DNA from 3 places in the Clostridium thermosuccinogenes genome. Region 1 is predicted to be linked to each of the others. Evidence: riboswitches for the same ligand, from Rfam matches in the RefSeq annotation. Region 1 holds a riboswitch; each other region holds the start of a gene.
What was found. Region 1 has a riboswitch for cyclic di-AMP ahead of CDO33_RS04675 (peptidoglycan DD-metalloendopeptidase family protein). Riboswitches for the same ligand answer to the same signal wherever they lie in the genome.

Region 1 (10,586 bases):
AGTTATCTGCTTTCCCATATCCCGAACTCTGCTTCTAATTTCATCTTCTGATATCAGAATTTTAGCTATATCCTTTTCCATTAATTACTGCCTCCTGAATAAATACTGTTAATGTTTTTAGTTTAATCAAATATTTATTCTTTGTAAAGCCATATCATAATTTTCATAATGCTTCATAACAAATTTATTACGATAAATTTGTTACGCTGACTTTTTTGCACTCATTAAAGACCGCAAATTTGTGCAGGCAGTCATCAATGGCGGTTTGAAGCTCCTTGGTCCGTTTTACATCCCTTTCATACCATATATTTTTCACAACCAGCGTTTTTGCCTTGCTATCACGGATTGCCTCGACTCTACCGATAAATCTGTCGCCATAAAGCAGCGGCAGGACATAGTAGCCGTATTTGCGCTGCTCCTTAGGGGTGTATATCTCCCATTTGTAGTCAAAATCAAACAATGTTTTGATAAGTCTTCTATCCCAAAGCATATTGTCCAGCGGAGCAATCAGCTCACAACGGTCTCTTAATTCAGTCTCCTGCAGGACTGCTTCGAGTAAACTCCGGTCGGTCGAAAGGCAATATAGCTTGTCCTTAATGCCGTCCACCGTAACTTCCATAATTTTTTCCTCGGAAAGCAACTGCCTGAAAATCTCGTTTCTTTGAGCAGATTTTAACTCCCAGATGTTCAACCATGCATCGGAAGGCTTGTTCCACATAAGTCCCACCGCACCTATACGGCGCAGCACACGCCATTTTTGATGCTCGAGTTCATCGGGATACGGCTCCGGTGCGTTCAACAGCTCAGCATCAATGCAGTTCTCCGCAAGGTCGTAATACTTGGTTGTACCTTTCTTGTGGTGCACTACCAATTCTCCACGGAAATACATGGTTTCCAGCGCAGCACGGGAGAGCTTTGCATTACTCCAATACCAGTCCACCGTATCACTAAAACCGATATCCGCTGACGATACGGCACCCTTTTCCCGTATGATGTTCTTGATTTCCTCACATACGGCATTGACCTCGTCGTGGCTCCTGCCGCCGGTTTTATAAGCTTCGCGATACCGCCGGAAATAAGGCCAGTCTGTGGTTTCAATAATCGAAAGGTTTTTGTCGAAATAGTCCAGCAGCTTTCTATCCTCATACAAAAGTGAATACAGCATTTGCTTTGTGAAGCCTTCAACCCTCGATTGCAAAACCAGTTCCGGATTCTTGCCGCATACATCGATCGGGTCAAACTGAATACAGCCTGCTTGACGGACAAAATCAAGCACTCCCTGTTTGCCTGAGAATTTGTAATCACCTATTAAGCCTTGCTTCAAAAGCATGAACCTTCGTGCCTGCTTATTGGTTAATGCAACATTTTTTATCATTTTGCCCTCTTAATTTCTCGTGTTTTAATATAATAATGCTCTCCGCTCCATATATCGCTTTTCGGACAAGGTGCACAACCACATTTTGTCAATGCAACATATTAACAGTATACCATAATTAGAAATAGTTGTGTAAACTTTTGTATGCTTTGGCTTGATTTCATTTCTAGTGCGCCCTGCACTGTTAAAGAAGCACATGAAATCGGTTGTGAAAAGAAAACTGACTACACAAAAAGCACCCATCCAGCTATAATTGGGACAGGTGCTATAATACAGCCTTACACCAATGGATCAAGTTTTTTCAGTCATCAATAGTTCACATATTTAAGCGGGTTTTGAGGAACGCCATTTTTCCTTACTTCAAAATGCAGGTGAGGCCCGGTCACATTTCCCGTCGCTCCGGATAATGCGATGACTTCTCCCCTTGCCACCCTCTGGCCGGCTTTAACCTTTATCGAGCTCAAATGCCCGTAATAGGTTGTGTATCCGTTTTCATGGTCTATGATGACGAGCTTGCCGTAATTGCCCTGCCATCCGGCAAAGGTTACTTTGCCGCCGTCTGCAGCTTTGACGGAGGTGCCTGAGGAACAGCCGATGTCAATTCCCGTATGCAGTTTCCCCCATCTCTGTCCAAAACGTGAAGTAAGACTTCCTCCGCTTGGTTTAGTAAAAACTCCGTATGCAAGAGTACTCGGCCTTTCTTTTGTGCCGCTGAGCACCACTTTGTTTTGAGGCTCTTCTATAACCTTCTCTTCCACAACTTTCTCTTCCGAAACTATGCCGTTTATTTTTATAACCTCTGCCGCAACGGATTTTTTACCTTCCTTGCCTTCAACCTTCACCTTTGTCTGGCCTTTGTAAAGGTCGGCAGTCTCTACATATTCAACCTGGTAAGGAATGCTTTCCTCATAATTTTTCGTTTCAATGCTCTTTATGTTTATTACATACTTTGGTACGCTGAGAATGATCTCCTGGCCGATTTGAATTTTATCCACATCCAATCCAGGATTCATTTTCTCAATTTCAGACTGTTTAATTTTATGTGCTTCGGCAATTTCAGATACCGTATCGCCTTTTTTTACCACATATACCTTTGACTCCTCGGTGCTTTCAGACAGCAGTTCAAAAACGGTTTTTTCATCCTGAACGCTGCCTATGTTTACAGTCTTTTTGATAATATTTATGTCTTCGATAAAATCTACGCTTTCCGGATCGCTCCTACCGTTGTTTTTCATATATTCGTCCTTAATCCGGGTCAAAATGGATTCTGCTGTGCTCTTATCCTTGAGATAAGCGATATCACGGCCGTCAACATTGATGGAATAGGCCTCCGCCAGCAGCTCCAAATTGCTCTCCAGCGTTTCCTCGATAGCGCTTTCAGGAGTCAACTTGTTGCCAAAGGCAAATACTTCCTTATAATCAACCTTGGTGGGAATGATAATATTTAGGCCGGTAGCAGTCTCCGTCTTCTTTTCTATCTCCTGGATAATTTCATCAATCTGGCTTTTGTCGTTTACCATAGCTATAACCTTGCTGTTTACTTCAACTGCATAATAACGCTTTGTGAAAACGCTAAAGCCTGTCACCGAAACAGCGGTGACAAACGCTACACCGGCTAAAATCCATTTTCTGTTTTTTATGATCCACGGCTTGCTTTTACTAAGCCATGCTCTGCTTTTATCAATCCATATTCCACTTTTTTTAATCCATCCTATAAGTTCGTCCTTACTCATAAAATCTCCTTATCATCTAAAGGGATATTTCCTCATCCAAAAGGATTATTTTGTCCCCCTAAGAAGTAGTTCCTTTATTTTTCAGGGTTTTAATCCGGACGGCAAATAATAGTGTTCTAAGCTGCTCCAGATAAAAAATTTGAAAAATAAAAACGGTTTATCACCTAACCCTATGTGAAAACCGCTTCAAAAGGCACAGTCAAACCATCACTCCCTTTCAAAGCTTCCGAGGTTAGCTGACGGATTCGGACAGAAAGTTTTGCCCTACCATACCGGCAGTCAGAGACTTAAATCAGAGATATGAAGTTTGTAATATTAGCCCAAATCAAGGATTCAGGCGTAACATTAATTCAGACCTGACAATCACCTGCCGACACCTGGTATGGATTCACCCCAAAAATTGGTTCCCCCGTATTCTGCAGAAACATCGCTGCAGAAATTCAGCATATAGGTTCAATATTCAGTTTACCTATATTATTTGCTATTCCCTAATAATTATAACTACATTGCATAAATGTGTCAAATATGTAATAGGACATCGATATCGGATAATTCTTTATAAAACAAAGAAAGCGCCTTTCACCATCAGACGGAACATGAATAAATAGCGCCTATTAATATATAAACCGCAGAATTATTGCCTGGGCAATATTCTGCGGTTTGCTTTTACATCATTTATTTTTTATGTTCTTCCAGCAATGCCCTGATCTTTGTAGACGGATCCAGCAATGCGCTTAAAGAATGATCGTGATTGAGAGTATCTATAAGCAGCGCTATAAACTTTGATACATCAACCTCTACATACCAAGGCGCCTTTTTGAGCGCTTCACTTCTATAAGTCAGGTTAGTGGAAAAAACCTTGGTGATTATTCCGTTCCTGTAGAACTCATTAAATTTCTCAATGCCTTCCGTAAACAATCCGAAGGTCACCGCCATATAAATTCTATTGGCTTTTCTCTGCTTCAATTCCATCGCTATGTCCAGCATTGAATCTCCCGATGAAATAATATCATCAACGATGAGTACATCCTTGCCTTCCACCGAATCCCCCAGGAACTCATGGGCTATTATGGGATTCTTGCCGTTTACTATCCTGCTGAGATCCCTGCGCTTATAAAACAATCCGAGATCCAGCCCGAGTATGTTTGCATAATAGATATTCCTGTTTATTCCACCCTCATCGGGGCTGACCACCATCATTTTGCTTTTGCTTATCTCCAAGTCCTTTTCAGAGTTAAGCAAAGCCTTAATAATCTGGTATGCCGGCTGAATATTCTCAAATCCCTTTATCGGAATAGCATTTTGCACCCGAGGATCATGGGCATCAAAAGTGAGGATATTCTCCACTCCAAGGCGTTCCAACTCCTGAAGGGCAACAGCACAATCCAGGGATTCCCTCGATACCCTTTTATGCTGCCTTCCCTGATACAGCAAAGGCATTATCACATTTACACGCCTTGCCTTTCCACCTATTGCCGAAATAATTCTCTTTATATCCTGAAAGTGGTCGTCAGGACTCATGGAATTTTCCATTCCAAACATCTTGTACTTGCAGCTGTAATTTCCTACATCACACAAGATATACAGATCATAGCCCCTGATGGATTCCTTTATGACAGCTTTTCCTTCGCCGGAGCTGAACCTGGGGCAGTCAACCGATATAAGATAAGAATCTCTTTTGTAGCCGGGATAAAGCAGATGATCGAAACGACATTCCGGTATGCTTTTCCTGTACTCAGTCAAATGCTTGTTGACAAGGTCACCCAATTCCTCGCTGCTCTTCATTGATATGATACCCAGAGGTCCGACCGGAATACTGGGAACCTGATTTTCTTCATATTCTATAGTAGACATCCTCGCCTCCTGAACACTATCAAATATTGGCAAATACTGTTGTCATATTATCTGCACATATATTATAATATTCAAATTTGATTAAGTAAAGGATTATGCAAATTAAAACAGCAGTAATTTTGCCAGTGGTTCAGATCCGGCTAAAAGGATGATCCGCAGCTCATCGGCATAACTTGAAGGCTCCATACCCTACTGGTGCTATTACAAAGCACTATAGAAAATTATTGGTTTGAATTCAGCTAATTGAAATGGATGATTGTTGCTCCGAAAGGTGGTTCCTTGCAGCTATGCCCTTAAGTAGTGAATCCTTTCTGCACAATCAATACATCCATCATTAGCCGAATTCATTCCTAAATTATATAAATCATCCATAACAAGGATAGTTTAACATACTTTCATCCTATTGAACTTCGCCCTTGAGGCCGATCTCCTCGGCTACCTTTCTCATTCCTTTTATAGTCTCAACAATGATGGCATCCATCTCCATGCCCAGCAGCTCGCCTCCCTTTTCGATGACTTCCCTGTTGACTCCTGCCGCAAAGCCCTTTTGTTTCCATTTCTTCTTAACCGATTTAGTTTCCAGATCCAAAATGCTTTTAGTCGGACGGAGAAGAACGGTTGCCGTTATAAGGCCGGTCAGTTCATCTATGGTATACAGGACCTTTTCCATCCTCTCCTCCGGTTTTACGTCGGAGCAGATTCCCCATCCATGGCTCTCAATAGCTCTTATGTAATCTTCGGGCCAGCCCCTTTCGGTTAAAATCTCTCTGACTTTTTTGCAGTGCTGCTCCGGGTACATCTCATAATCGAGATCGTGCACCAGGCCGATAATTCCCCACTTTTCCACATCTTTTTCATTGAAAAGCTCTGCAAAATGCCTCATAACCGCCTCAACGGACAGGGCATGTTTTATAAGGCTTTCGCTTTTGTTGAATTCCTTCAGAAGCTCAAAAGCCTGTTCTCTCGTCGGTATTACCTTTTCCATCCCTAAGACCTTCCTTCGTATATTGCATTATTTTGTGAGTGTAGTAAACAATTTCTTTAGATAAATAGTAATCATCCGACCTTTTCATGTCAAGCCATATCTTTCGCAATCCGGTTATATGGTTCTAGCATTTTTCCAATTTTAGTTCAAGATCAATTTCAAAAAAGCGGTCCCATGGGAAACTTAATTCAGTAAGTTCAATCCTTCTTCCATTGAATTTTCCTCCCAGCTCTTCCTGTATCAATTCAATGAGCAGGTCTTTTACTTTTTTGGCAGCCAGCGCGCTATACTCACCCAGACTATATGGATTTAAATCCGGATAATTATCTTTTAGCTTCGTCAACCGGAAAGTGCCTTTGGACTGCATAAGCCAGTCGGTTATGATCGCTCTTAACAGCAGTCTCATGGATGCATCATATTTTTCCGGATCATCCGCAAACCCTTTGTAGTAGCTGCACAATACGCCGTGGGCAAGAACTGATCCTATGGTATTCTGGGAGGTATTCCATCCCGCATAGGCGCACAACCTGTCAAAAAGCTTGTTCTTTACAGCCATCATCATAAAATGGTCATCCGCACCGTTGCAAAAGGCCACATCCGCCACTGCAAAAGGCTTGCCGTATTTCTCCGAATAATATATGGCGTACTTTATCAGCTCCTCTGCATTGGAGTAGTTGGAATAGCTGGAAAACCTGAAGCTCTCCGAATACTGTTCAATTGCCTCCAGGGTGCGTGTACCGGGTGAATGGACAGCCAGAAGCAGATCCGACTCTTCGGCGGAACCTGCCACAATTCCTCCTGCAGAGATGATCTGGTGCTTTATGCTCTCGTTTAAAGGCCTGTCCTCATATTTTGGAATAATCGTAGGTCCCAGAGTCGATGAGTATCTTATGTAAACTCTCGGCACATATCCCTTGTGCTTGTTAAATACCCGGGCAAACAGCACGCTTCCAACCTCATCAGCACCGGGGTAAACCATTACCCGGTCCATGATCCTGAGCTCCTTGATTCTTCGAGATATCAGATGTTGGTCCATGGCTGCAAATCCATACTCAGCGCAGTCATCCTTAGGAATAACAAGAAAATCAATCAACCCTTCTTTGACCAGTTCCAGACATTTTTGATTTACAAAGAGGTTTACTTTCCTCCTGTCAAGAAAATCTCTTAGGTACTCCTGCGGAATTTCCTCTTTTACGGCATCCAGCTCCCCGATCTCCTCTTTAGTGCCTTCACCCCGGCCGATCTTATCGGTGAGATAACAGTATCTCCAGATTTTGTACCCGTAATCCTTCCAGTAGAAAGGGTCCTCAGCGTCGCTGTCATATGCCGCAACCCTAGCCACCAAATTGAAGGCATGAATTTCCACGTTTCTGTTTATCTGTTTGAGCTTTCCGAAATATTCCAAGTATTTGCTGCATTCTTCAATGGTCTTGTAATGTATTCTCGAATTAACGATATTACCGTAAATCAACGCATCCACCGACAGTATTGCATAGCTGCAATCTCTGATGTTTTCAAAAATCCATCTCCATATTTCATCAATGTTGCTGGGTTTTTTCATTCTCCCCATATACTCTCTGGGAGGTGCTATAAGCTCAACCCCTTCCGCCAGTTCGGAAAGAAACTGGGGGTATCGATAATTGCATGGCCTCTCATCCAAAGGAACATATAGCACTTTCATCCTTTACTTTCCCCTTTCTCTTTATGTAAAACAGTTTATTTTGCATATACCTGCTTGATGGCAGCCTTTAAAATTCATGTCCGTATATGATTGTATTAAGCTTTAAATTAAGCCGAAAGAACAAACATTCTTCAGATCTATTTACTTTAGGAATGAATTCTGCTGATTGAAATGGCGATGGTTGTTCCGAAAGGCTTCAAAGCGCATATCAATCAATACATTATTAGCTGAATTCAACCCGATTTTATATAGTATGCCCGTATGCATCAAGAAAAATTTAACTTTCTTCTATTAAATAAATATCTTCATAGGCAAGATACCTCATACAAGCAATTATGCCGCGAAAGCCTCCTGATATCTGCTATCCCTTATCACACAGAAAGTAGTTATCCTTTTTTGCACAAGCCTTCTTTCGCGGACTTGCCGCAGAAGCGAATAAGCTCACATATATAAACCTTTTACCAGGAGGATCGCGGCATAATACATCTATATTGTTGGGTAAGATATAAGCTTAGTCCAGCACAATCTCCCTGTGCTGCTCAGCAGAGTCATAAATTGCCTGCATGATCTTTGCCGTAATGATGACGGTATCTATATGGGACGGAAGCTTTTCACCCGTCTTGATGCATCTTACGAACGCATCGATTTCATTGGCGAAATGATCCCTTGTCCTGTAAACCGGGGTAGTCTCCATCAATGCACCGTTTTTTGCAGTGTAGAATTTGAACTCTCTCCCGTAGTACAGCCGGATTCCTCCCTTTGTACCCATAAAATCTATAAACATTTCATCTTCAAAAATATTCTGAGCCCATGCTCCGTTTACCGTAATAACCGGGCCATCGCTGCGGATGAGGGCAGTCACGGAATCTTCCACATCATAAGTGCCGCTATAGTCCGGCGGACCTGCCCACATGTTGGTATACACATAGTTCGGCATATCCTTTCCCAGCTTGCAGAAGGTCTCTCCGGTTACAGTTCTCGGTTTGGGGTCTCCGCAGCAATACATCACTATGTCCAGGAAATGCACTCCCCAGTCAATCAAGGCTCCTCCACCGGCTATCGCCTTTGTCGTAAAAGCACCTCCCAGGCCGGGTATGGAACGGTGGGACCTAAAGCTCACATATACATGGAACACTTCTCCCAGCTCACCGCTGTCGATCATTCTCTTGATCACATTTACACCGTCATTGAACCGGTTTACTACACCAATATTAAGAATTTTTCCTGTTCTATTCTGCGCTTCCTTCATTTTCAAGGCTTCATCATAGGTTCTTGCCGCAGGCTTCTCACAAAGCACATGCTTGTTGGCATTAAGAGCGTCTATGGCGATAATGCTGTGCATGTTGTTCGGAGTGCAAACCGATATCGCATCCACCTCATCGTCGGCCAGAACTTCATGATAGTCGGTTACCGCCTTTCCGCATCCATATTTCTTGACGGCGTCCTCAGCCCTCTCCGGTATGATATCGCAGAAATATTTGATTTCCACATCCTTGTTTGCCATATAGTTCGGGATGTGTGCACTGTTGGCAATAGTACCGCAGCCTATAATTCCAACTTTGATTTTTCCCATATTAACATCACATTCCTTTCGCTGTGCTCAAGGCACAAAATAGAATGAAAAATTTTTACTTAAGCCACCCTCTGTAGTAAAATATAAGTGGGTATGCAGGTATACTACAGAGCACGGGGAGGTGAGTGTGACAACCAAACTTTGAGTTGTCCGTATATTAACATGTGCCGTTCGCTCTCTCAAGTACAAATAAGTGTGCCATCGAGCACGAACACTAATCTTTGTTTTAAACAAAGCTCTTGTTTATATTGAGTGGACAGTCAATGCCTGCATCCCTAAATATTTACAAGGGTGAGGTTGATGCTTAAGATTGTCTATCCCATCTGTTGTGGAATTGATGTCCACAAAAAGTTTGTAATTGCCACTATTGCCACCACCAATGATAAAAATGTTACTTCCTATCAAACACGTCGTTTTAATACTTTCAAAAATGATCTAATCGCTCTCAACAACTGGTTAGTAGAAAACAAGTGCAAAGATGTCTGTATGGAATCCACCGGAAAGTACTGGATTCCTGTTTTTAACGTGCTCGAGGATTTCTGCACTATTACCCTTGCAAACCCGAGATACGTTAAAAATATCCCAGGTAAGAAAACCGATAAGCGAGATTCAATTTGGCTTGCTGACTTACACAAGCATGCATTGGTAAAAGGTAGCTTTATCCCATCTAAGCCTATACGGGAGTTGCGGGATTTAATTCGGTACAAGTCTAAACTTACCAACGTCTCTTCCAGTGAGAAAAACCGGGTGCAAAATTCGCTTACAGTTTCAAACATCATGCTTGCCAATGTTGTTTCCGACACCTTCGGCAAGTCTGCTTCCTCAATTATTAAGCACATGATAGAGAATCCTGATATCATCGACTTTGATTATTCTTCAATGCTCCACAAAAGTCTGAAGAAAAAATCGGATGAAATTGAACAAGCCGTTGCTGGTAAATTCTCTAAGGAGCAAGCGGCAAAATTGTCTGTATGCTATGAGCACTATAACAGCGTTGAAAAATGCATCGAAATACTGGAAGCTACAATACTCGAGCTATCTTTACCTTTCAAAGAACAAATTGACATCATCGCTACTTTACCTGGTATTAAGCAGGCATCGGCTACAGCTATTCTTTCAGAAATCGGAACCGATATGTCCGTCTTCACCTCGGACAAGCATCTTTGTTCCTGGGCTGGCCTTACACCCCAGAGTAATGAAAGTGCCGGTAAGAAGAAAAGTGTCCGTATTAGCCGCGCCGGTGTCTACATTAAACCTTTACTTGTCCAGTGTGCTAATGCCGCTGTAAAGGACAAGTCCTGCACTGTTTTCAAAAACCGCTATGAAGCGATTAAAAAACGTCGTGGTCACAAACGTGCTATTATTGCTACCGCAAGAATGATTTT
Region 2 (10,586 bases), 1.1 Mb from region 1:
GGTACGGATTCACCGGTCAGGGCAGATTCCTCTATCTGAAGGTTTGCGCTGTCTATCAGCCGCAAATCAGCGGGAATATATCTTCCTGCATCTATAATTACGATATCCCCGGGAACCACTTCCTCCGAATTTACTTCTTTTACCTGTCCGTCACGTCTTACCAGAGCTTTTGGAGTAGTCATCTGCTGCAAGGCTTCAATAGCCTTTTCAGCCTTATACTCCTGAACGACTCCTATTATGGCATTTAGGACTACAACTAAAAGAATGATTACAGCATCGACATACTCACCGATGATCATGGTGATTAAAGCTGCGCCTAAAAGAACATATATGAGCATGTCTTTCAGTTGATCAAAAAACAAGGCTGCCAAGCTTTTCTTGGGTTTACCCTTAAGCTTGTTTCTGCCGTATTTTTCAAGCCTAGCTTTTGCTTCTTCACTGGAAAGACCGGTAGCACGGTCCACTCCCAGTTCCCTAAGAACTTCTTCTTGCGTTTTTGAAAACCACATATGATGCACCTCTCTAACAGTTTTTGTTATTTCAGCACAAGCCATACTAAATTAAACCAATTCTAGTATTTTATATTCTGCTGAATTAACTTTATTATTATTTCTATGGTTTCATTTATATTGTACTATAGGAAGTCGTTCCAGTAAATTAAAAAATGTAAAACTTTAGCTATAAATGGATTTATATCGGGAAATATCAATATTAATATTTTTAAGTTTATGTTAATAAATATTGATATTATTGTAATGAGGCTTATGTTCTATTATGATAATAGAAAACGAAACTTTAAAGTAAGGAGATACGAAATGAAGCTGTTTTTTATTTCAGACATACATGGTTCTTTGCATTATGCCAGGATGGCCCTGGAGGCTTACAAAAAAGAAAACGCGGGATATATTGCAATACTGGGGGATCAACTGTATCATGGAGCAAGAAATCCTCTTCCTAAGGAATATAACCCTAAGGAAACGGCAGCATTGCTTAACGGATTTGCCGATAAAATTATTGCTGTAAGAGGCAATTGCGACAGTGAAGTGGATGAAATGGTGCTGGATTATCCAATCATGTCGACTTATTCTACCATTTTATATAATGACAGGAGGCTTTTTCTGACCCATGGACACATATATGGCGAAAGCAATCTTCCGAAGCTAAAGGCAGGGGATGTATTGATATACGGGCATACCCATATACCCAAAGCGGAGAAAAGAGGGGACATATATATTATTAATCCCGGCTCCATAACTTTCCCCAAGGAAAATCATCCCAATACCTACGGGATTTTAGAGGGAAATTGCTTCAGGATCAAGGATTTTTATGGGAATGTATATATGGAAGTGTCTTTGGACTGAGAAAGCCGTCGGATTATTTTTTCTATGAATAAAAAAGCGGCTGTTGATATTGAACTTAATGGACGCCTGTTTACGTCAATATTATGGGGGGGAATCATGATTTTAGCCGCGCAATAAGAACGAGTTGGCGCGTCAGAAAGGATTGTTAAAAGGTAAAATGTTAAAAAGAGTGATAATTATTCTACTGTTTCTGAATATTTTGCTGGCTTCATTTATATTCGGATATTCCATCGCAAGAAAAAGCTATGAGGCCGGCGAAGACAGCAACAAGCCCGGGGGCAGTACAGCATCACCTTCCGGGGATCAGCCTGCGGAGGATACCATACAAGAGCCTAAAAATCCGATAAAAGAGCACATCAAAGGTATGACATTGGAGGAAAAGATCGGGCAGATGGTTGTAGTCGGTCTTGACGGATACACGGTGGACGAGAAGGCCAGAAAGATGATAGAAGACTACAAAATAGGAGGATTTGTCCTTTTTGGCAGGAACATAAAAGATTCCGGCCAACTGCTGGAGCTTACCAATTCTTTAAAGGAAGTCAACCGGAAGAACAAGATTCCGCTGTTTATTTCAGTGGATGAAGAAGGGGGAAGGGTAACCAGAATGCCGGAGGAGCTTAAGAAGCTTCCTGCGGCCGGAGTTATCGGAAAGACCGGTGATGAAAGCTATTCCTTTGAAGTGGGCAGAACCATAGCCGGAGAGATAAAAGCCCTGGGGTTTAATATGAACTTTGCTCCGGTATTGGATATAAACAGCAACCCAAAAAATCCTGTCATAGGGGACAGAGCCTTCGGTTCTGAGCCGGAGGTGGTAACCAGGCTCGGAGTTCAGGCCATGAAGGGCATTCAGTCGGAAGATATTATACCGGTGGTGAAGCATTTCCCCGGTCATGGGGATACCTCCACCGATTCCCATGTGGGTCTGCCAAGAGTTGATAATGGTTTGGACAGGCTAAAGAGCTTTGAACTGCTTCCTTTTAAAAAGGCCATAGAAAACGGAGCAGACGCGGTTATGGTGGCGCATATTTTGCTTCCTGAAATTGACCCGGATTATCCATCGTCCCTTTCGGAAATTGTCATTAACGACATTTTAAGAGAGGATTGCGGTTTTGACGGAGTCGTATTTACCGATGATATAACTATGGGTGCGATAACGGAAAATTATGATATAGGTGATGCAGCCGTCAAATCCGTATCTGCCGGAGCTGACATTGTTCTTGTCTGCCATGGGTATGACAGGGAAGAAGCCGTAATAAACGTTTTGAAATCTGCCGTATCAAAGGGTGATATCCCGGAGGAGAGGCTGGATGAGAGCCTTTACAGGATATTGAAACTTAAAGAAAAGTATGGTTTGGCCGATGACAGGATAGATTCGGTCAATATTGAAGAAATAAATAGCAGAATTGACGCGGTGCTGCGCTAAATTTCGGAAAGCGTGAAGGAAAGATTCAATAAATACTCAAAGAAGGATCAATGAAGATCAAATAAAACACGGCGAAAACTCAATGAAAGCTAAAGGAAGGCTCATATGAAACCCATATGAAACTCATATGCAGCTAATATGAAAGCTGAATGGAAATGCTGCTGCGTCTTACGGCGTAATATGGTTTGCCGGTAAAAATCCTGCCATATAAACATAGCTTTAAATCTAGGATTTCAATAAAATGTAAAATTGTTACTAAGTTGACACCACATGCTATATGTGGTAACATGATACTGTAGGCACTTTGCTTCTGGCAAGGTGCCTACAGTGTTTTATATGAAAATGCCATTTTATGTATGAAACTGCATGAAAAAGCCTGAAAATTCAGCTAATTTTATTTTAAGGTGGGGAGGGCTAATTGATGGGGAAAAAGATTTGCCTTACAAGAGCAATGTTCGAAAAAGTTCTGGAGCATCTTATAAGGCTGGAAGAGAACAAAAACAGGCTTATTGATGAATACTACCCGGAGATAGGTGATGAACGTGATAAGTTTATCGATTTTCTATCTGAGTATGTAAATAAGATTGACGGGGTGGTTGAAGACATTAGAATATCGGACGAAGCGGATAATGAGTTCCCATTTGTTATTATAGGGAGTGAAGTAGAGATACATGATGTCGATGAAAATGAGGTTTTCAGATACAAATTGGTGACCCCCTATGAAAGAGATATAGCAAATGGCCACATTTCTTTTTTATCTCCCATGGGAAAATCCCTCCTCTTGAAAAAGAAGGGAGAAGATGTTTCTGTAAAAACCCCGAGCGGAATATACAGATACAGAATCAAAAAAATTGAAGTAGTATAATGCCGCATAAAGTAGTATAATATACCATCGTAATGGGGTATAAAAGCAGTGCACTGTATTTATTGAACAAATGTGGTTACCCTATTGCTTGATGAGAAAATTAATCAAAACTACTACAATTGCTTGCGGGTGTTAAAATGGCAGATACAGTATACATAACAGGACATAAAAATCCCGATACCGATTCCATATGCGCGGCGATCGCCTATGCGGAGTTAAAAAGAAAACTAGGCATAAATGCAATCCCTGTCCGCTTGGGGGATATAAACAAAGAGACAGAATTTGTGCTGGAATATTTTAATATACCAGCACCTGAATATCTGGCAACCGTGAGGACGCAATTGTCCGACCTGGATATCGACATAATAAGTCCTGCATGGCCGGAGGTCTCGATAAAAACAGCATGGACAATCATGAAAAAAAATAATGTTAAAGTGATTCCGGTGGTTGATGAGAATGAGAAGTTCCTGGGATTGGTGACTACGTCCGACATAACCAAGAAGTACATGGACATGTTGGAAAATGACATAATCGCTTACAGCAAGACTCCTTTAATGAATATCGTTGAAACATTAAATGCGAAATTGATATGCGGAAGCCAGAAGGACTTTAATACAACGGGAAGAGTAGTAATACCGGCAATGAATCCGGAAGAGATGGGGGCCTTTGTTTCCAAAGGAGACATAGTCATTGACGGCAGCAAAAAGGAAACCCAGATAAAAGCAATTGAACTGGGCGCAAACTGCCTCATTGTAACCTATAATGGCTCCGTTGATGAAGAGGTCGTGGAGCTTGCCCGTAAAAATAAGTGTATTCTGATGATTGCCCCTGGGGATACTTTTACGACGGCAAGGCTGATAAATCAAAGCATTCCGGTGGGATATGTCATGACCAGCACTAATGTGGTCAGCTTTAACATCAATGATTTTGTCGACGACATAAAGGATGAAATGCTGAGAACCAGGTTCAGAAGCTACCCTGTGCTGGATGACGAACAGAAGGTCAGAGGTTTCATATCAAGATACCATCTTATATCACGGAAAAGGAAAAAGGTAATTCTGGTGGACCATAACGAAAGGTCCCAGACCGTCGATGGGATAGAGCAGGCGGAGATTTTGGAGATTATCGACCACCACAGGATTGGAGATATACAGACCGGTTATCCGGTATATTTTAAAAACGAACCTGTGGGAAGTACATCTACCATAATAACAAATCTGTACTTTGACAAAGGCATACGGCCTAGTAAAAATATAGCGGGAATATTATGCGCCGCTATAATATCCGATACCATCAAATTCAAATCGCCCACCTGCACTCCGATGGATATTAACACAGCTCAAAAGCTGTCGGAGATAGCGGAACTTGACATTGACCGGTTTGCTTCCGAGATGTTCAGGAGGGGTTCGTCCTTAAGAGGAAAGAGTCTTGAGAAGATTCTGTACAACGATTTTAAAGAAGTACGGCTTGGCAAGTTTAAATTCGGCGTGGGACAGATAAATGCATCGGACAGGGAAAGCCTTTCTGAAATAAAGGATGATCTCATCAAATATATGAATGATATCTGCACCTTTAAGGATTATGATTTGCTGATACTTCTGGTGACAGACATAATCAATGTGGGTTCCGAGGTTTTATTTGCAGGCAGGGAAAAGAGCATAGCCCAGAAGGCATTTAATGTCGGTGCCGGGGAAGACAGCGTTTACTTAAACGGCGTTGTTTCCAGAAAAATGCAGATCATACCTCAACTGGCTGCAGCAGTCCAGTGATCCATACCCCACTTTTATGATTGTAAATCCTTCGCCTTTAACTTATAATACAGTTATATCAAATGTAAATGTTGGCTTAATATAATTTATGAGGTGCCTCATGGAAAAAGAAAAAAGGCAGAGGATATGGGAACTGGATTTTTTAAGGGGCATAGCCCTTATCATGATGATATATTTTCATGTCATATATGATATGAAGGATATATATGGTTATGATGTCGTCTATAGCTATGGAATCAATTACTGGATCGGGAAAATATCGGCATCAATGTTTATTTTGATCTCCGGCGTAAGCTCTACCCTTAGCCGCAGCAATGTAAAAAGGGGCTTAAGGGTTCTTGCTGCCGGGATGGCAATAACTCTCATTACCTATCTTTATGACCCGGAGTTTATTATAAAGTTTGGGATACTTCACTTTTTGGGAATAAGCATGCTGCTGTATCCGTTGTTTCAAAAAATGCGCTGGGAAGCACTGGCTGCGATCGGAACTGCAGTCATAATAGTCGGAAAGGTTCTGGAAAGAATTAATGCTCCCAATGATTATTTCTTTGCTTTTGGATTGACAAGCAGCAGCTTTTTTTCCTCTGATTATTATCCCTTGCTGCCTTGGTTCGGACTGTTTCTTTATGGGGTTTTGCTGGGAAAACTCCTGTACTCCCGAAGAAAAAGCCTATTCGGATTTTCTCTTAAAGATAACATAATAAGCAGCGCCGGAAGGCATACATTGGCAATCTATTTGATCCACCAACCAGTGATAATCGCCGTATTGTCCTTAATAAACCGGCTGGCGGGAAAATGACCGCCGGGAGTAAACCTTTGTTTATTTTCTTTGCTTTACATTACATGAAAAAAAATTGAACAAAAATGCTGAAATTTTCGTCCCATTATGTTAACATAAAATATGTTATGGTAATTATTAAAAGCTGAATCCTCTTTTTTAAGAGGTACGGAGGAACCAACTGTTTTTAGGGGTTAATCCATAATGGTAACTGGAAAGATGTGTACTGTTACATATATGATGTTATTAACATCAGACTGCGGTATGATCTTTGATATTTGATTAACAGCATTGTACACCTGTTTTCAGTTATCCGGCATGGTAGGGGTAATCCTATTTACCGAACCCGTCAGCTAACTTCGGAAGCTAATAATAGGAGGTTACGATGCATATTTTTAAAAAGGTACTGGCAGGTACCATGGTACTATCTTTTGCTTTAAGCTTACATACGGACGCTTTACATGCGGAAAACGGAAATAAGGAAACAGCAAAAGAAGAATCCCTCGTAGTTCTTGCCCAATCTGCAAATAATTCAGCAAAAGTATTGTCAACTTTTCTCAAAGGAACAGAATTCATAGCTTCAGGAAATTCTGGATCATGGATAAATGCTACATATGAAGGCGACGGCAGCCGGATTGGGGAGGATTTTGTATCGGAGCTGGCAGTCGCAGTAAACAGCAAAACTGAAATTAAAGAAATAGCCATAGTAAATACAGATGTCCTCAATATCAGAAAAGAGGCGAGTACCTCTTCTCCTGTAACCGGACAGCTTAAAAGGGGAGAGAAAGTAGGCATATTAGGCAGTTCGGGAAACTGGAGGAGAATAAAGACCTCTGAGGGAACCGTAGGATGGGTATATTATGAATACCTGTCGGACAAAGCGGCAGAATCAACAGCTAGTACTTTAGCTGCGACTGCCGCCCAGGAAAGCAAAGAAGCCGCTGCTACAGGTACGGCATATGTTACTGCCGACGTACTTAATTTGAGGAGTGACGCAAGCACTGCCGCATCGATAAAAGGAAAGCTGAAGCAAGGGGAAAAGGTGAGTGTATTAGGCACTTCCGGAGATTGGACAAAGGTAAAGACATCTGGGGGAACGACAGGATGGGTTTATTCCGAATATATTACGAATAAGGCACCCGTTACCTCGAGAGGCACCGCAGCAGCTAGAACTGACAAGGCATCGGATTCCTTATCCAAAGGGCAAAAGATCGTCGAATACGCCAAAAAATTCCTTGGTGTACCTTATATATGGGGTGGAACCACTCCCAAAGGTTTTGACTGCTCAGGCCTTGTATATTATGTATACAAACAGTTTGGAATAAATTTGCCAAGGACATCCAAGGAGCAGGCAACCAAAGGAACTACGGTCAGCAAATCGGATTTGAAGCCGGGAGACCTGATGTTCTTTGACACAAGCGGTGCAAACAACGGGGTTGTTACTCATGTGGGCATATACATAGGAAACGGAAAATTTATTCATGCTTCCAACCCAAAATCGGATGTAAAGATCACCAATGTAAATGACAGCTTTTATGTAAAAGCTTATATAAAGTCCAAAAGAGTGCTTTAATATTTAGCGATGGGAGTTTATCTACGAGGGCAGAAACGAATGGTACCATGACCGGGCAAATACCGGCAATCGTACGAAGCAAAAAGTTTAAAAAGAGAGAAATTTGTCATTATGAGGTCAATTGAAAAGGTAATTTCCACTTTGCAAAAGTAAATTCCATGGATGCTGTTATCATTGAGAAAAATAGTAATTCAGCGGGTTTTGGATTAGTTTATTTAGGCAAATTTTTAATGCTTTTCAGTCAATAATAGGTTAAAATATGAAGTAGAGGAACAAAGCCAGCCCTTTTTTGGGTATATCAAACTAGAGGTGTGAAGATTAACTAACTTTTTGCAAGAGTAATTTCCACCCTGTTTGTAAATGCTTATAGAGTTGTGGCTGGTGGTGCCTCTGGTTATTTAATATTTATTTCTTAAGAAGGGATGAATGCAGGGTGACATTATCTGTCGGGATGAGTTCTACATTCATCCTTCTTAATATTTCTTCCCCGTAGAGCAATCCAAAAGCCCAATAAGGGGTTTTATCCCCGAGATTCAGTCGACTGTACGAGTTGATATGGTTCATCATAAGAGTTATGTCCCGCTGAGTAAACTCATCAAGAGAAGTACCCTTTGGGATAATGCGTCTAATCAAAGCATGGTTGTTTTCTGCTGCGCCTTTCTGGTAAGGAGCCAGCGGATTACAGTAGAATACACAGGTTCTGCGTTGCCCATGTGAATCGAATTCAATAGCGGACGGATTCGAGAACTCACTGCCGTTGTCACAAAGTAATACCGGGAACAATTTGCGGAAGGTATCCGGGCCTAGTTCCAGGTAAAGCTGATCAAAGATATCAATGACAGATTGGGAGGTATTAGCATCTCTAATGAATGCGAGCATGAGCTGTGGGACAGTAAAATGCAGTGTCAGCAGGACTTTGCCGCCTATTCTTCCTATTACCGTGTCCATTTCCACTACGGGAAGGTCCGGATGCTCTTGCATAAATTTAAGAAAGTCTTGATAAGTTCGGCCTATTCGGCATTTTTTATCCACTTTGAACTGGTCTTTTCCCTTTTTACGTCTGCCCATACGTACAACTCTTGGCATATCGATATTTTTTGCTGTAAAGATACCCTTGTCCACATAGTTGTAGAGTGTGCGTTCATCGAGCATGATTTCATCAGCATGGTTAATGCATATATGGTGGAGTGACTGGCCTTTAATTAGCAGCGGGCTAATAATGGAATCCAATCTTATCGCTTCTTCTTCAGTGATTTGTAAACCCTGACGGCACTCAGAGCGTACTGTCTCGTATTCTCTTTGTGCATGTGTTGCAGAATAAATCCTCTTCTCTAATGTACAAGACTGTTTGTCTTCACAACCATTACAAACATAGGGCGGCTTCGAAAGCTTGGGACAAATTTCCTGTTGATACTCATGACATAGTGATGAACACATGCGAGACTTGCAAGCGCGACAATAACGGCTACAACGCAAACTGCCGCAAAGATGCTTAACAGGGCAACCAATACGATGTTTACAATCATTGAACACTCTTCCATAACAGCCGGTTTTCCTAAATTGGATATGGTTCTTCACTTCCTTGGATATCGTGGTTGGGTCCTTTCCAAGCTCGCGTGCTATGCTTTTGAATGATTTCCTGCTGATTAACCTTTGTTCAATTATATTTCTTTCTTCCTGACTCAAATGTTTAAAGCCACGCATATATGTACCCCCTTCAGAGGCACCACCATATATATCATAGCTTTTTGAGAGACAATATTCCAGCTTTCACAAGAAAATAGGAACAGTGTGATCTTTGCAAAAGTAACTTCCACCTTTCTCATTTCTAGCGATTTGCAAAACTAAATTCCACTGTCTATGAATTTGGGGTGGAAATAACTTTTTCAATTAAACTTTGTCATTATGATAGATTTCTCTCTTTTTAATTTGATATAAAGCATTAACAATACCCAATGTTTATTGTATAATAGATAGAAATATTTATAGGAACATTATTGACAGAGAGGGAGATGCATTTTATTATATTAAACATATAGGTATAGTTGGAATTACATATGAATATCATGTAAGAAAGAATACCAATTAATTTTCAAAAAACTGATAATAGCTGTGAAAAGATTAAAAACAGGGAAAACCGATAATTTTAAGGGGTGTATATAATGCAGGTTTATGATAAATTTGAAAAATTGAAAGAGAATCTGAAAAACATGGGCAGTGTTGCGGTAGCATTTTCCGGAGGTGTCGATAGCACCTTTCTATTGAAAACAGCTTATGACGTATTGGGGGATAATGCCGTGGCCGTCACAGCCACCTCGTCCACTTATCCGGAAAGGGAATTCAAGGAAGCCGTAGCCTTCGCAAAGGAACTGGGGGTAAGGCACATAGTAATTTCATCGGAAGAGCTGGAGATTGAAGGTTTTAAGGAAAATCCCGTGAACAGGTGCTACTTCTGTAAGAACGAACTGTTTACCAAGATATGGGAAATAGCCAAGCAGAACAACATAAAATATGTGTTGGACGGTTCCAATTATGATGACCTTGGAGACTACAGACCCGGTATGCAGGCTATCAAAGAACTGGGGGTTGTAAGCCCTCTTAAAGAAGCCATGCTGACCAAAGAGGAAATAAGGAAGCTTTCAAAGGAAATGAATCTGCCTACCTGGGACAAACCTTCCTTTGCTTGTCTTTCATCAAGGTTCCCTTATGGCCAGGAGATAACAAAAGAGAAGCTGGAAATGGTGGATAAGGCAGAGCAATTCTTGCTGGATCTGGGATTTAAGCAGGTTAGAGTTCGCCATCATGGTGATATAGCAA
Region 3 (10,586 bases), 1.2 Mb from region 1:
CTGGCTATAGGTCTGACTAAAGGTTATGTCAGCCTGTAGAAGGGATTGAAACAATACTTTATAGTAAAGTGCCGGTTTCTATCGGCAGCAGCAAACCGGAGTAAGCTTGTCATTGTGCAGGCATACTCCGGTTTGTCTTTTATAGGGCAGATTTATTCGCATCTTAATAGCTTCCCAAACTTTTTGCCAGCTCGATGATCCTGCGGAAATTTTCCAGGCTGACGGAAGACGGAATGGAATGGTCCGATGAAAATATATATCCACCGGATTCCTTCATTATCGGTAAAGTTTTTTCCATTTCGGCGCTTATCGCTTCAATATCGTCCCAGAGCACCGCATTAATACCGCCATGGAATACAAGATCCTTACCGTATTTCCTCTTCAGCTCAACCGGGTTCATACCGGCTTTAACTTCCAGCGGATTCAGGGCATCAATGCCTATGTCGATCAATTCAGGAATCAACGGGTTTATGTCCCCGCAGGAGTGAAGATGTGCCTTTATTCCCTTTTTATGAGCCCATTCAACCGCCCTTTTATGTACAGGCTTCAGCAATTCGCGGTAGGTCTTGACGGAAAAGAACTGGTTATGCTTATAGCCCATATCGTCAGGCCATTTAATGCTGTCAAAAGTATAGCCGGCATCCCATATCATATCAAAAAGGGCAATATCCATATCCAGATAAGTGTTGAACATGTCAACGCACCATTCTGGATCTTCCACCAACGCAATAAGCAAGGTCTCTGTTCCCACAGACCAGGAGTGGGTCACATCGAAGCCAAACCAGAAGCCTGCTTCTATCCATTGGCCTTCTTCGCGCCACCTTTTGTAATTCTTTTTAAGATAATCCCATGGAATCCTGTCTTCGGTGGGGGTCATTCGGCTTTTAGCTTCCTTCCACTTCTCAGGGTCCGTTGTTGTAAAGTCGAGGAATTCCGGGGTGGAGTCCATGTGCTTCCATTGCTTCAGGGTAACACCCCAGCTTGTGGTATAGATAATATGTTTTTCCGTCTCCTCAATAACTTTTGTCTCATATCTGGGGCTATTATCCACATTTATGGATGCCACCTTGTCGATATCGAAATAGTCTCTGTAATCAATGCCTTCCGGCATTCCTTCCCTTTGCCATCTCTCAATGGTAGAGCCCCATGGAGAATCAGCAATCGGAACCCTGTCGGCCTCCTTATGCTGAAACATTCTGGTAAACCGTTCATGCGTCGTCATCTTATACATGGATGCACCTCCAGTGATATTATTCCATCCGTTTTTTGTTGCCTTTAGCTTAAAATAACTGCCTATATAGTGATTGTATACTTTTTTGTTTAATAATGATTTGCACGGATTTATGTTCCAGGGGTACGTTTTTATGTTTTGCCATAGGTTATGAAGGATAGACTGGTATTGCTCCAAAGTTCAAGACTAAAATATTCTGAGCCTTTCGTTATCATGGTCTTTAAGGTTTTGGATAAATCTTTTTTGCATCCTTCCAAACGCATTAGATGATTAAAAATTTTACAACACAACTGACCACTGCAATTATCATTCCCTATTCAAGCTTGATTACCCATATTGTATTTAAAATATTACAGCTTTGTACGAAAAGCTTATGTTCATATGGCTTAAGTAGTCCTCAATGAATTGCTTGTCTAATTTCCCGAATCATTTCATAATTTTCAAAAAGCCAGTTATCTGCACAATGCATGTAGTATATAATATAAATTGCATATCAAGCCATGTCGATAAATTAAACTGCATTGATTGGACGATGGCTACTTGCTTATATAAATTAGTTTGAATTCTGCTAATTGAAATGGATTATTGCTTTTGCAAAAGGATTCAAAGCATATAACCATCAGGCAAACTATTGACTGAATTGGTTACTAAATTATATGGATTTGATCGCAGCAGTAAAATAAAATTCGGGGGAGGAAATTCCATGCCGTTATCCATAGTGGTTAATGAGGAAAACTATTCAAAGTATACTCATTTTATCCCCTACATAAGATATTGCGCCGAAGATAAATATTACAGCCCCTGGGAGCTCAACAGAAGAAAAATCAGCGACTATGAGCTTATTTTTATAACCGAAGGGGAGGGCCTGTTTGTGATTGGGGACAGGACATATGAAGTGTCCCCCAATGATTTGATTTTCCTCAAACCGGAAGTGTTCCATTCGGGGAAATCCCTCACTACCCCTTTCAAATTCCTGTGCATGCATTTTGATTTATATGTGTCCAAACCTGCAGATGACTTGCAGATGCTTAAGCAAGCCTACTACGAAACCATACCTTTAAAGCCCGTAAAATATCATAAAGCGGTTGTGGAGTTTCCTGAGCATATTGCCATAAGCAATTCAAGCCATGTGCATATGCTGTTTCGCAGGATTATCAATGAAACGGAGAGGCAGCTGGCAGGATTCAATTCCGTCATCAAATCCATCTTTACCGACCTTCTTATCAACCTTTACAGGCAGAAATGCAGCCAGCTTCCCGAAAATATCAGGTCCAACGAGGTTTTGCTGGCGGTGGATTACATAAAGAGCAATTACATGAACCGCATCACTTTAACAGACCTGTCAAACCATGTCCATTTGCAGCCAACTTATTTAAGCGGGCTTTTTAAAAAACAGACCGGGCATTCCGTTACAGAATTTATTAATCTTCACAGGATATCCGTTTCAAAGAAACTGCTTCTTGAGACCAACAGAAAAATTCATGATATAGCAAACGATGTAGGATTTTATGACTTACATCACTTTTCCAGAGTATTTAAAAAATATGAAGGGCTGACTCCCGTACAGTACAGGCAAATCCGATTGTGATAATGAATGGGCAGCCTTATACCGTAAATATAACGATAATATGTAACAAGGGAGGCCGGCTCCGCGATTTAAGCGTCTTTACGGCTCTCCCTGTTTCATACTCTACCTGTTTGCAAGTCTAGTATGTGTATACCATCCTGCCTATTCTTGCTGCTATAGGTCTCGACCATATCCACTTATTCGTTGTGCTGTCATCGAAATAGAATATGGCGCCGTTGCTTGGATCACTTCCATACAAAGCCGCATAAGCTGCTTTCTTGGATTCATCCGTTGCCGGCCTGTTAATCCACCCGTTCTCTACCGGGCTGAACTGATAGTAGTTCCCAATCTTCTGATATATTACGCTTTTTATAGTATTCGGCCATTCATCACTCTGCACCCTGTTTATAACAACAGCACCAACAGCAACCTGAGCTTCATACGGCTGGCTTTCTGCCTCCGCTCTTATAAGCCTTGCCAGAAGGTCTACGTCGCTTTCACTGTAGGAAACCACAGCTTTTGCGCCATTTCCTCCGGATGTTGAAGTTCCTGAGGAAGTCCCTGCAGAAGTTGATGATGTTCCGGGTATAATAAGGGTTTGTCCCGGATAAATCATATCATCCCACTTATTATTGGCTTTCCTTAAGGAATCAAGAGATATCCCGTGTTTTTTTGCTATTAGATATAAGCTATCCCCGCTTTTTACGGTATACGTCGCAGCAGGCACATTTAACACCTGTCCCGGATATATCACTGTTCCTTTTATATTATTACTGCTCTGGATTGCAGAGACCGAAGTATTGAAGAGCTTGCTTATGGTATAAAGCGAATCACCCTTCACTACTTTGTAGGATGCAGCATTAGCCACACCCGGTGCTATCACCAACAGTCCGAAGCACACAAATGCCGCAGAAAATAAAGTTTTTAATCTGCCTTTCTTAAACATTACATTTTTTCCCCCTTTCGCCTCCGGAGTTAGTTGACGGGTTCGGGATGAGGTACCCTACCATCCCTGACCTTGGAAGCGGCATAAATGCTAAGCAATGATGCATGCCTAATAAAGCAGAAATCTATTATATACTGCCGCTTGCATCCCATATCAGGAACGGATTCACCCCAGGTAAAATATCCTCCGTACTCCATTGTGGAGATTCGGCTGTTTTCCATGCCATTCTAACAGGATTTATGCATCATTTCCATACAAAATTATTGGTAACGCAGGAATATCAATGCTTTGACGGAATAACCCGGAACAGTAAAACTTTTTTTGAGTTCTTTTATCACACCAATATCCTTATTGGCCTCCCCTGCATAGTATGTAATATGTCAACTAACAGGGGGTGATAAATGTGAATAGCTTAAAAATAGGAGACATTGTTGCAAGGAAATCTTATAACGCAGATATATCTTTTGTAATTGACAGAATAGAAATTGGTTCCAATGGGAAACCCGTATATATTTTGCGGGGCCTTCTCCATAGAATCCAGGCAGACACTGATGATGAAAATGATCTCATAAAGCAAACCTATAGAAGCGCCATTGAAAGCATGAAAAGAAATGTAATAATGGCAACGCGGCATGTACCACAGTATAGGCGATCCAATCCCCTCTTAAGATACAGCCCCTTCCGGGCAAGAGCCGGTAAAATTCTGCATATAGATTCCAGCAGGGAATTTATAGATATGTGCATGCAGAATTACAAAAAGGCAGGTCTTCATGCAACAAGCATCCACGCGGAAGAGAGCAGACAGCCGGAACTTATAAGAGGCGCCCTGGAGAGATACCGTCCCGATATTCTTGTCGTTACCGGCCACGACGGTATAAAAAAAGGATCTGTGGATCTTAATTCCATAAACAGTTACAGGAACTCAAAATATTATATACAATCCGTTAAAGAAGCCAGAAAATATGAGCCCAATGATGATAAACTATGCATATTCGCAGGTGCATGCCAGTCCTATTATGAAGGTATTATGAACGCAGGAGCCAATTTTGCCAGTTCACCGGGAAGGATATTGATCAACGCTTTAGATCCGGCAATTGTAGCAGAAAAAGTAGCCCTCACCAGTTCAAGAACCTTCGTCACTCCCGAACAGATATCAAGAATAACTGTATCCGGTGCCGATGGCATATGGGGCAAAAAAACAAGAGGCCATCTAAAGCTGTGATGAATGTAAAACTTACGGAAACTTAAAGGAAAATCAGGGATATAAATCCACAAAACAGCTGTTTTGTGGATTTATATCCCTGTGGATAATGTGTATAAGTCTGTGAATAATTCATTTTAGTTAATTTTACCTTGTGGGTAATTTGTTATATTTTTGTTGATGAATTTGTCCATCCTCCTCCGACCTGTTTGCATCTCTCCTTTCTCAGGTAACCATTTTAAGTAAACCAGCATATATTGAATTAGAAGCCGGTAATCTGCTGGACGCCCGTTCAAATCTTCTATAGAAAGACTCCCAACGACGACCAAAGGAATTGTTAACCGGCTTATGGCAGTTATTCATACTTAAGCTTGAAATATTGCATATTATGAATCCACACATTTGGGAAACGAGGTGATTTCCTTGATTATTCATGTAGTAAGACCCGGTGAAAGTATATACACCATTTCAAGGCAGTATGGCGTGCCGGCGTCCAAAATTATCGCTGACAATGAGTTAAGATTTCCAAACCGGCTTGTTGTGGGACAAACACTTGTAATTTTGGAAGGAGAGCGCAGGCATACGGTTGCTCCGGGGCAATCCTTATACACGATAGCCCGGCTGTATGGCACAAGCGTAAATGCTCTTCTGGCAGCAAATCCCGGGATAACGGATCCTGCTTCCATATCTGTGGGCCAGGTAATAATAATACCGCCCAGAACCATCAATTTCGGAAACATCGAGGTTAACGGATATGCTTTTCCCAACATCAATATGGATGTACTCAGGAGGACCCTTCCCTATCTGACATATTTGAGCATATTCAGCTACGAAGTAAATGCCGACGGCTCTTTAAGAACCATCGATGATGATGCCCTGATACAGGCAGCCTATGCGGCTAATGTTGCTCCAATGATGGTAATAACAAACATAGAAGAAGGTGGCGGCTTCAGCAGCGATATCGCCCACTCGATTTTAACGAATAATGAAGCCCAGGACGCCCTTATAAACAACGTCACAAGAATTTTAGGTGAGAAGGATTACTACGGACTGGCTATAGATTTTGAATATATCTATCCCTATGACAGGGAAAGCTACAATAACTTCCTGAGAAGAATAACCTCAGCTTTAAGACCTCTTGGTTATGTCATAGCAACTGCTTTAGCTCCTAAAATCGCGGCTACCCAGCAGGGCATACTTTATGAAGCCCATGATTACCCAGTACATGGAGCTCTTGTAAACCATGTCATAATAATGACTTATGAATGGGGTTACACATATAGTCCTCCTATGGCTGTTGCCCCAATAAATGAAATAAGGAGAGTTCTAAACTATGCTGTAACCGCGATCCCCCGGAATAAAATCTTCATGGGCATACCGAATTACGGATACAACTGGACACTGCCTTTTACTCCCGGAACCGCAGCCAGGACCATATCCAATACAGGTGCTGTTGACCTCGCAGCAAATGTGGGCGCCGTAATACAGTATGACACCATATCCCAGGCACCTTTCTTCAACTATTATGATGAGAACGGCAGAAGACATGAGGTATGGTTTGAAGATGCAAGGAGCATTCTGGCAAAGCTTACACTGGCAAATGAATTCAGAGTAGGAGGTATAAGCTACTGGACCATTGGCAGCTTCTTCCCGCAAAACTGGCTCGTCCTAAGCTCGGTTTACAATATAGTCAAGTTATTTTAAATGTATAGCCCTTCCGCCATATGATATAATAATTGCAGCAGTGAAATTATGTCTGCAATTATTATATTATTAAATAAGTGTGCTATTTTGAATTAAGCTTTAATGCTTATGAAATCTGAATCCTTGAACATAAGGTTGATATGCGCCATACGGAGGAGAATTGAATGGGAAGGGCTATATTGCTGGTGGATATGAATGCCTTTTTTATAAGCTGTGAAATGTCCAGGAATCCTGCTCTAAAGGGCAAGCCGGCAGCAGTTGCAGGTGACCCTAAAAACCGCACCGGCATAATCCTCACAGCCAATTACGAAGCGCGGAAATATAAAATTAAAACTACCATGCTGGTGCATGAAGCAAAAAAACTCTGTCCAGATCTTATTCTCATCCCTCCCGACCATGAATTTTATGAGCAAAAATCCCGGGAAGTGATGAATATTCTCAGGAGATACTCTCCGGTCATTGAGCAAAACAGCATAGATGAAGCATGGCTGGATATCACCGGCTGTGAAGTCCTTTTTGGAACACCTGTTGAGATCGCTCAGAAGATTATGAAGGATATCATGAACGAGCTCGACCTATGGTGCTCCATAGGAATTTCAGAAAATAAGTTTCTCGCAAAAATGGCATCGGAAATGAAAAAGCCTTTGGGAATAACCGAAGTATGGCAGAAGGATGTTAAAGAGAAGATCTGGCCATTGCCTGTAAGGGAAATGTATGGCATAGGCCGTCAAACAGAGAAAAAACTTTCAAACCTGGCTATTTACACAATAGGCGATCTGGCCTGCTGTGACAGAAAGCTCCTGACGAAAAATTTGGGCAAATGGGGTGAAGAACTGCAAAAGCTGGCCAATGGGATAGATTTGTCACCGGTGACCGAGCATCCCCATCATGACAGCAAGTCCATAAGCCGCTCAACAACCCTGCCCAGGGATATAACAGACATAGATGAGGCCAAAACTGTCTTGCTCAGGCTTTCCGAGGAAGTAGGCGCGGAAGCAAGGGCATATGGATATAAAGGCAGGACAGTTTCCATAACTATAAAATATAAGGATTTTCATTCCATCACCCGACAGAAGTCCATCAATCCGACTTATCTCACAAGGGATATATACAGGACGGGCATAAGCCTTCTTGAGGAAAACTGGGACAAACACCGTCCCGTACGGCTGCTGGGTATCGGCCTGGATAACTTTAATGACAGCGACGATATGGAAAGACAGATATCACTGTTCGATATAATGGAGGAAGCGGATAGCAGCACCTCCGGGAGCCGTGTTCGGGAAGAAAACCTGGAAAAAGCTATAGACAGCATCCGGGCAAAATACGGTAAGGACATCGTAAAAAGGGCAAAAGTCATCGGCAATAACTTAATAAGCAGTAGCAGCGCGGAAAAGAAGGACCCGTTTAGCATATAAAATATAAACATAAAACGTAGATTTTGTTGATACACATCCTGTGGATAGTGTGCATAAGTCTGTGAATAAGTAATATTAGTTAGTTTTGACTGTGGATAAGGATGTTATCTTTTTATCCACAGTCTATTCTTATGTAAATAATATTAATATTTCTTATATAAAATATCACAAACCTGCTTTTCTCCTGCTTTGATGCCGGTATACATAATGGTGATAAGTGTGCATTAATTTCTACATTTTATACACATCTAAGACAAGCCCTACATGGTTATTCACAGACTTATACACATTATCCACAGTTTTTATATCCACAAAGACTGTGAATACCTTATTTTTTGCGGATAGCTGTGGATAACTTTAAATTTTTGCTCAATTTTAGTCCTGTGTAATATTAATTATGCTTTGGCATGTTACGATTAAAACGGATTTTCTGATTGTTACTAAAATAGGCCCCTTACCGTTTCAATTCCGATATATTGGAATTAAAACTTCTTCCAGCGTATAATAAGAATTAATCCACAGGTGGGACACCTTTTGCTTTTCTATAAAGGACAGGAAATTATTTATAAGGGTCGTTTGTGCTTAAAAATTCTGAAAAATTAAATGATTGTGCCGGCATTTTCGTCAGTACAATCCCTCACGCTTGCAAAGCACAATCAATTATAAAAATAACATTCTTTTTTCGTTTTAGCAAATAAAATCTAAACCTGTAAAATCTTAATCACTTCATGAAGCCTTGCTGATGGGACAACTTCTGCCCTCTGTCTCAGAAGTCCATACAGCCTTAAAGCTTTTCCATCGGTAAAATCCCTGGCCTCCGGCGGATCATCCTCTATGATAATAAGCCTGTTGGCATACTGAGCTGCTTCCAGGTTTCTTATGTTCTGCTTTCCAAAAGGCATGTTGCATAAAATGGTGATCTGGGCATCTTTTATCTTATCCACATTTAAGGCAAAAGCTTCATCCGATATTTCGCTGAAAGGCTCACAGGCTATATAGTCTATGCCGAAGATTTCTGCACACATAAGGTCGCTGTCTCCATGGGCAAGAACCCCTGTGGAAATCTTGTAGCCCTTTTCAAATAGCTCCCTTATAACTCCGGAAGCCGAGCCCCCTCCCCCCAGCACATGCACCGATGTTCCACGGACATCATCCCGGCCGTTGTATAGGTAAAAATCCAACTGTCCTGTGACTTTATCCCTGTAAACAATCGCATTCACACCGTACGCTTTGGACATATTCTGTGAAGTCAACACCTCTTCCGGGATACCTTGAGCTATAATTCTTCCCCCTTGAATGAGGACAAGCTTCGAACAGTAACGAGCTGCTATTTTCAGGTCATGCACTGCCGCTATAACTGTCTTTCCTGCGGCAATCAATTCACAGCAGTATTTGAAAATCTGCTCCTGATGGGATATGTCAAGGCTTGCGGCAGGCTCATCCAGAAGTATTATTTCCGTCTCCTGGGTAAGCACCCTGGCGAAAATAACCCTCTGCCTCTCTCCTCCGGAAATCTGAGTAACCGGTTTCTTTTCAAACTTAAGCGTATCGGTATATTCCATATGCTTGCGAGCAATTTTATAGTCATTGGCACTCTCCCTCTGCATCCTTTTTAAGTGGGGGTACCTTCCCATCAGCACTACATCCAAAGCCGGGAAAGGAAAGGATATGGATGTGTCCTGATGCATGAGGGCGACATTCCTGGCTATTTCCTTTTCTTTAAGCTGATTAAGGGGAGTTCCGTCTATCAATATAGTGCCTTCTGCTTTATTAATGCCGTTTATGCATTTTAAAAGGGTCGTCTTTCCGGCACCGTTAGGTCCTATCAGCCCCACAAACTCTCCCTTATTAACGGTCAGATTTATACCCTTTAGTATTTCCAACCCGTTAACCCTGAAATGAAGGTCTTTTATCACTACTGCTTGTCCTTTGCTGTCCACCATTACAATAAAGCACCTTCCTTCCTGGTCTTTATAAGAAGGGACAGAAAATATGGAGCACCCAGAAGGGAAGTGATGATTCCCACTCCAATTTCTTCAGGCTGTATCACAGTCCTTGCCACCACATCGCACAAAACCAGAAACAACGCTCCTCCCACCGCGCTGGCAGGCAGCAGCGCCCTATGATCCGGCCCCACGATCAACCTCATGATATGGGGAACAATAAGGCCCACAAAGCTGATATTGCCGCTGACACTTACAGCAGCAGCAGTAGTTATGGAAGAAAGAAACAACATTATCTTCCTTGCTTTAGAAGGGTCCAGCCCCAAAGCGTATGCTTCTTCCTCCCCCAGCATGAGAACATTGAGTTCCCTGGAAAAAAGAAACAGCAATGCACCGCATACCAGTATGGGACCAATACCTATAGCAAGGTGCTCCCATCTTCTCGAACCCAATCCGCCGGTCGTCCAGAATATATACTCTTTAATCTGGTCGCTTCTGGCAAAGGAAAGCACGACGGAAGTAATGGCATTCACAAACATGCTTACAGCTATTCCTGAAAGAATAAGGGTAAGGGGCGAT

Region 2: another riboswitch for cyclic di-AMP. It lies ahead of CDO33_RS09640 (SH3 domain-containing C40 family peptidase); the one in region 1 lies ahead of CDO33_RS04675 (peptidoglycan DD-metalloendopeptidase family protein).
Region 3: another riboswitch for cyclic di-AMP. It lies ahead of CDO33_RS20165 (LysM peptidoglycan-binding domain-containing protein); the one in region 1 lies ahead of CDO33_RS04675 (peptidoglycan DD-metalloendopeptidase family protein).

What each region holds. Positions count from the first base shown of each region.
Region 1 is NZ_CP021850.1:1,051,919-1,062,504, reverse strand. It holds gene hpt (hypoxanthine phosphoribosyltransferase) at 1-81, opposite strand, end outside; gene CDO33_RS04680 (winged helix-turn-helix domain-containing protein) at 188-1,375, opposite strand; gene CDO33_RS04675 (peptidoglycan DD-metalloendopeptidase family protein) at 1,684-3,108, opposite strand; cyclic di-AMP (ydaO/yuaA leader) riboswitch at 3,315-3,564, opposite strand; gene CDO33_RS04670 (ribose-phosphate pyrophosphokinase) at 3,784-4,953, opposite strand; gene CDO33_RS04665 (HDIG domain-containing metalloprotein) at 5,363-5,947, opposite strand; gene CDO33_RS21430 (hypothetical protein) at 5,910-6,035, opposite strand; gene CDO33_RS04660 (DUF4127 family protein) at 6,072-7,628, opposite strand; gene CDO33_RS04655 (Gfo/Idh/MocA family protein) at 8,140-9,201, opposite strand; gene CDO33_RS04650 (IS110 family RNA-guided transposase) at 9,502-10,586, shown strand, end outside.
Region 2 is NZ_CP021850.1:2,193,986-2,204,571, reverse strand. It holds gene CDO33_RS09670 (cation-translocating P-type ATPase) at 1-509, opposite strand, end outside; gene yfcE (phosphodiesterase) at 816-1,361, shown strand; gene nagZ (beta-N-acetylhexosaminidase) at 1,486-2,784, shown strand; gene CDO33_RS09655 (GreA/GreB family elongation factor) at 3,206-3,649, shown strand; gene CDO33_RS09650 (putative manganese-dependent inorganic diphosphatase) at 3,787-5,418, shown strand; gene CDO33_RS09645 (heparan-alpha-glucosaminide N-acetyltransferase) at 5,519-6,217, shown strand; cyclic di-AMP (ydaO/yuaA leader) riboswitch at 6,330-6,579, shown strand; gene CDO33_RS09640 (SH3 domain-containing C40 family peptidase) at 6,582-7,769, shown strand; gene CDO33_RS09635 (IS30 family transposase) at 8,175-9,473, opposite strand; gene larE (ATP-dependent sacrificial sulfur transferase LarE) at 9,932-10,586, shown strand, end outside.
Region 3 is NZ_CP021850.1:4,616,996-4,627,581, reverse strand. It holds gene CDO33_RS20180 (Gfo/Idh/MocA family protein) at 1-39, shown strand, start outside; gene CDO33_RS20175 (uroporphyrinogen decarboxylase family protein) at 164-1,231, opposite strand; gene CDO33_RS20170 (AraC family transcriptional regulator) at 1,935-2,819, shown strand; gene CDO33_RS20165 (LysM peptidoglycan-binding domain-containing protein) at 2,938-3,744, opposite strand; cyclic di-AMP (ydaO/yuaA leader) riboswitch at 3,748-3,966, opposite strand; gene CDO33_RS20155 (sporulation peptidase YabG) at 4,148-4,966, shown strand; gene CDO33_RS20150 (glycoside hydrolase family 18 protein) at 5,369-6,649, shown strand; gene CDO33_RS20145 (DNA polymerase IV) at 6,814-8,064, shown strand; gene CDO33_RS20140 (ABC transporter ATP-binding protein) at 8,766-10,007, opposite strand; gene CDO33_RS20135 (FecCD family ABC transporter permease) at 10,007-10,586, opposite strand, start outside.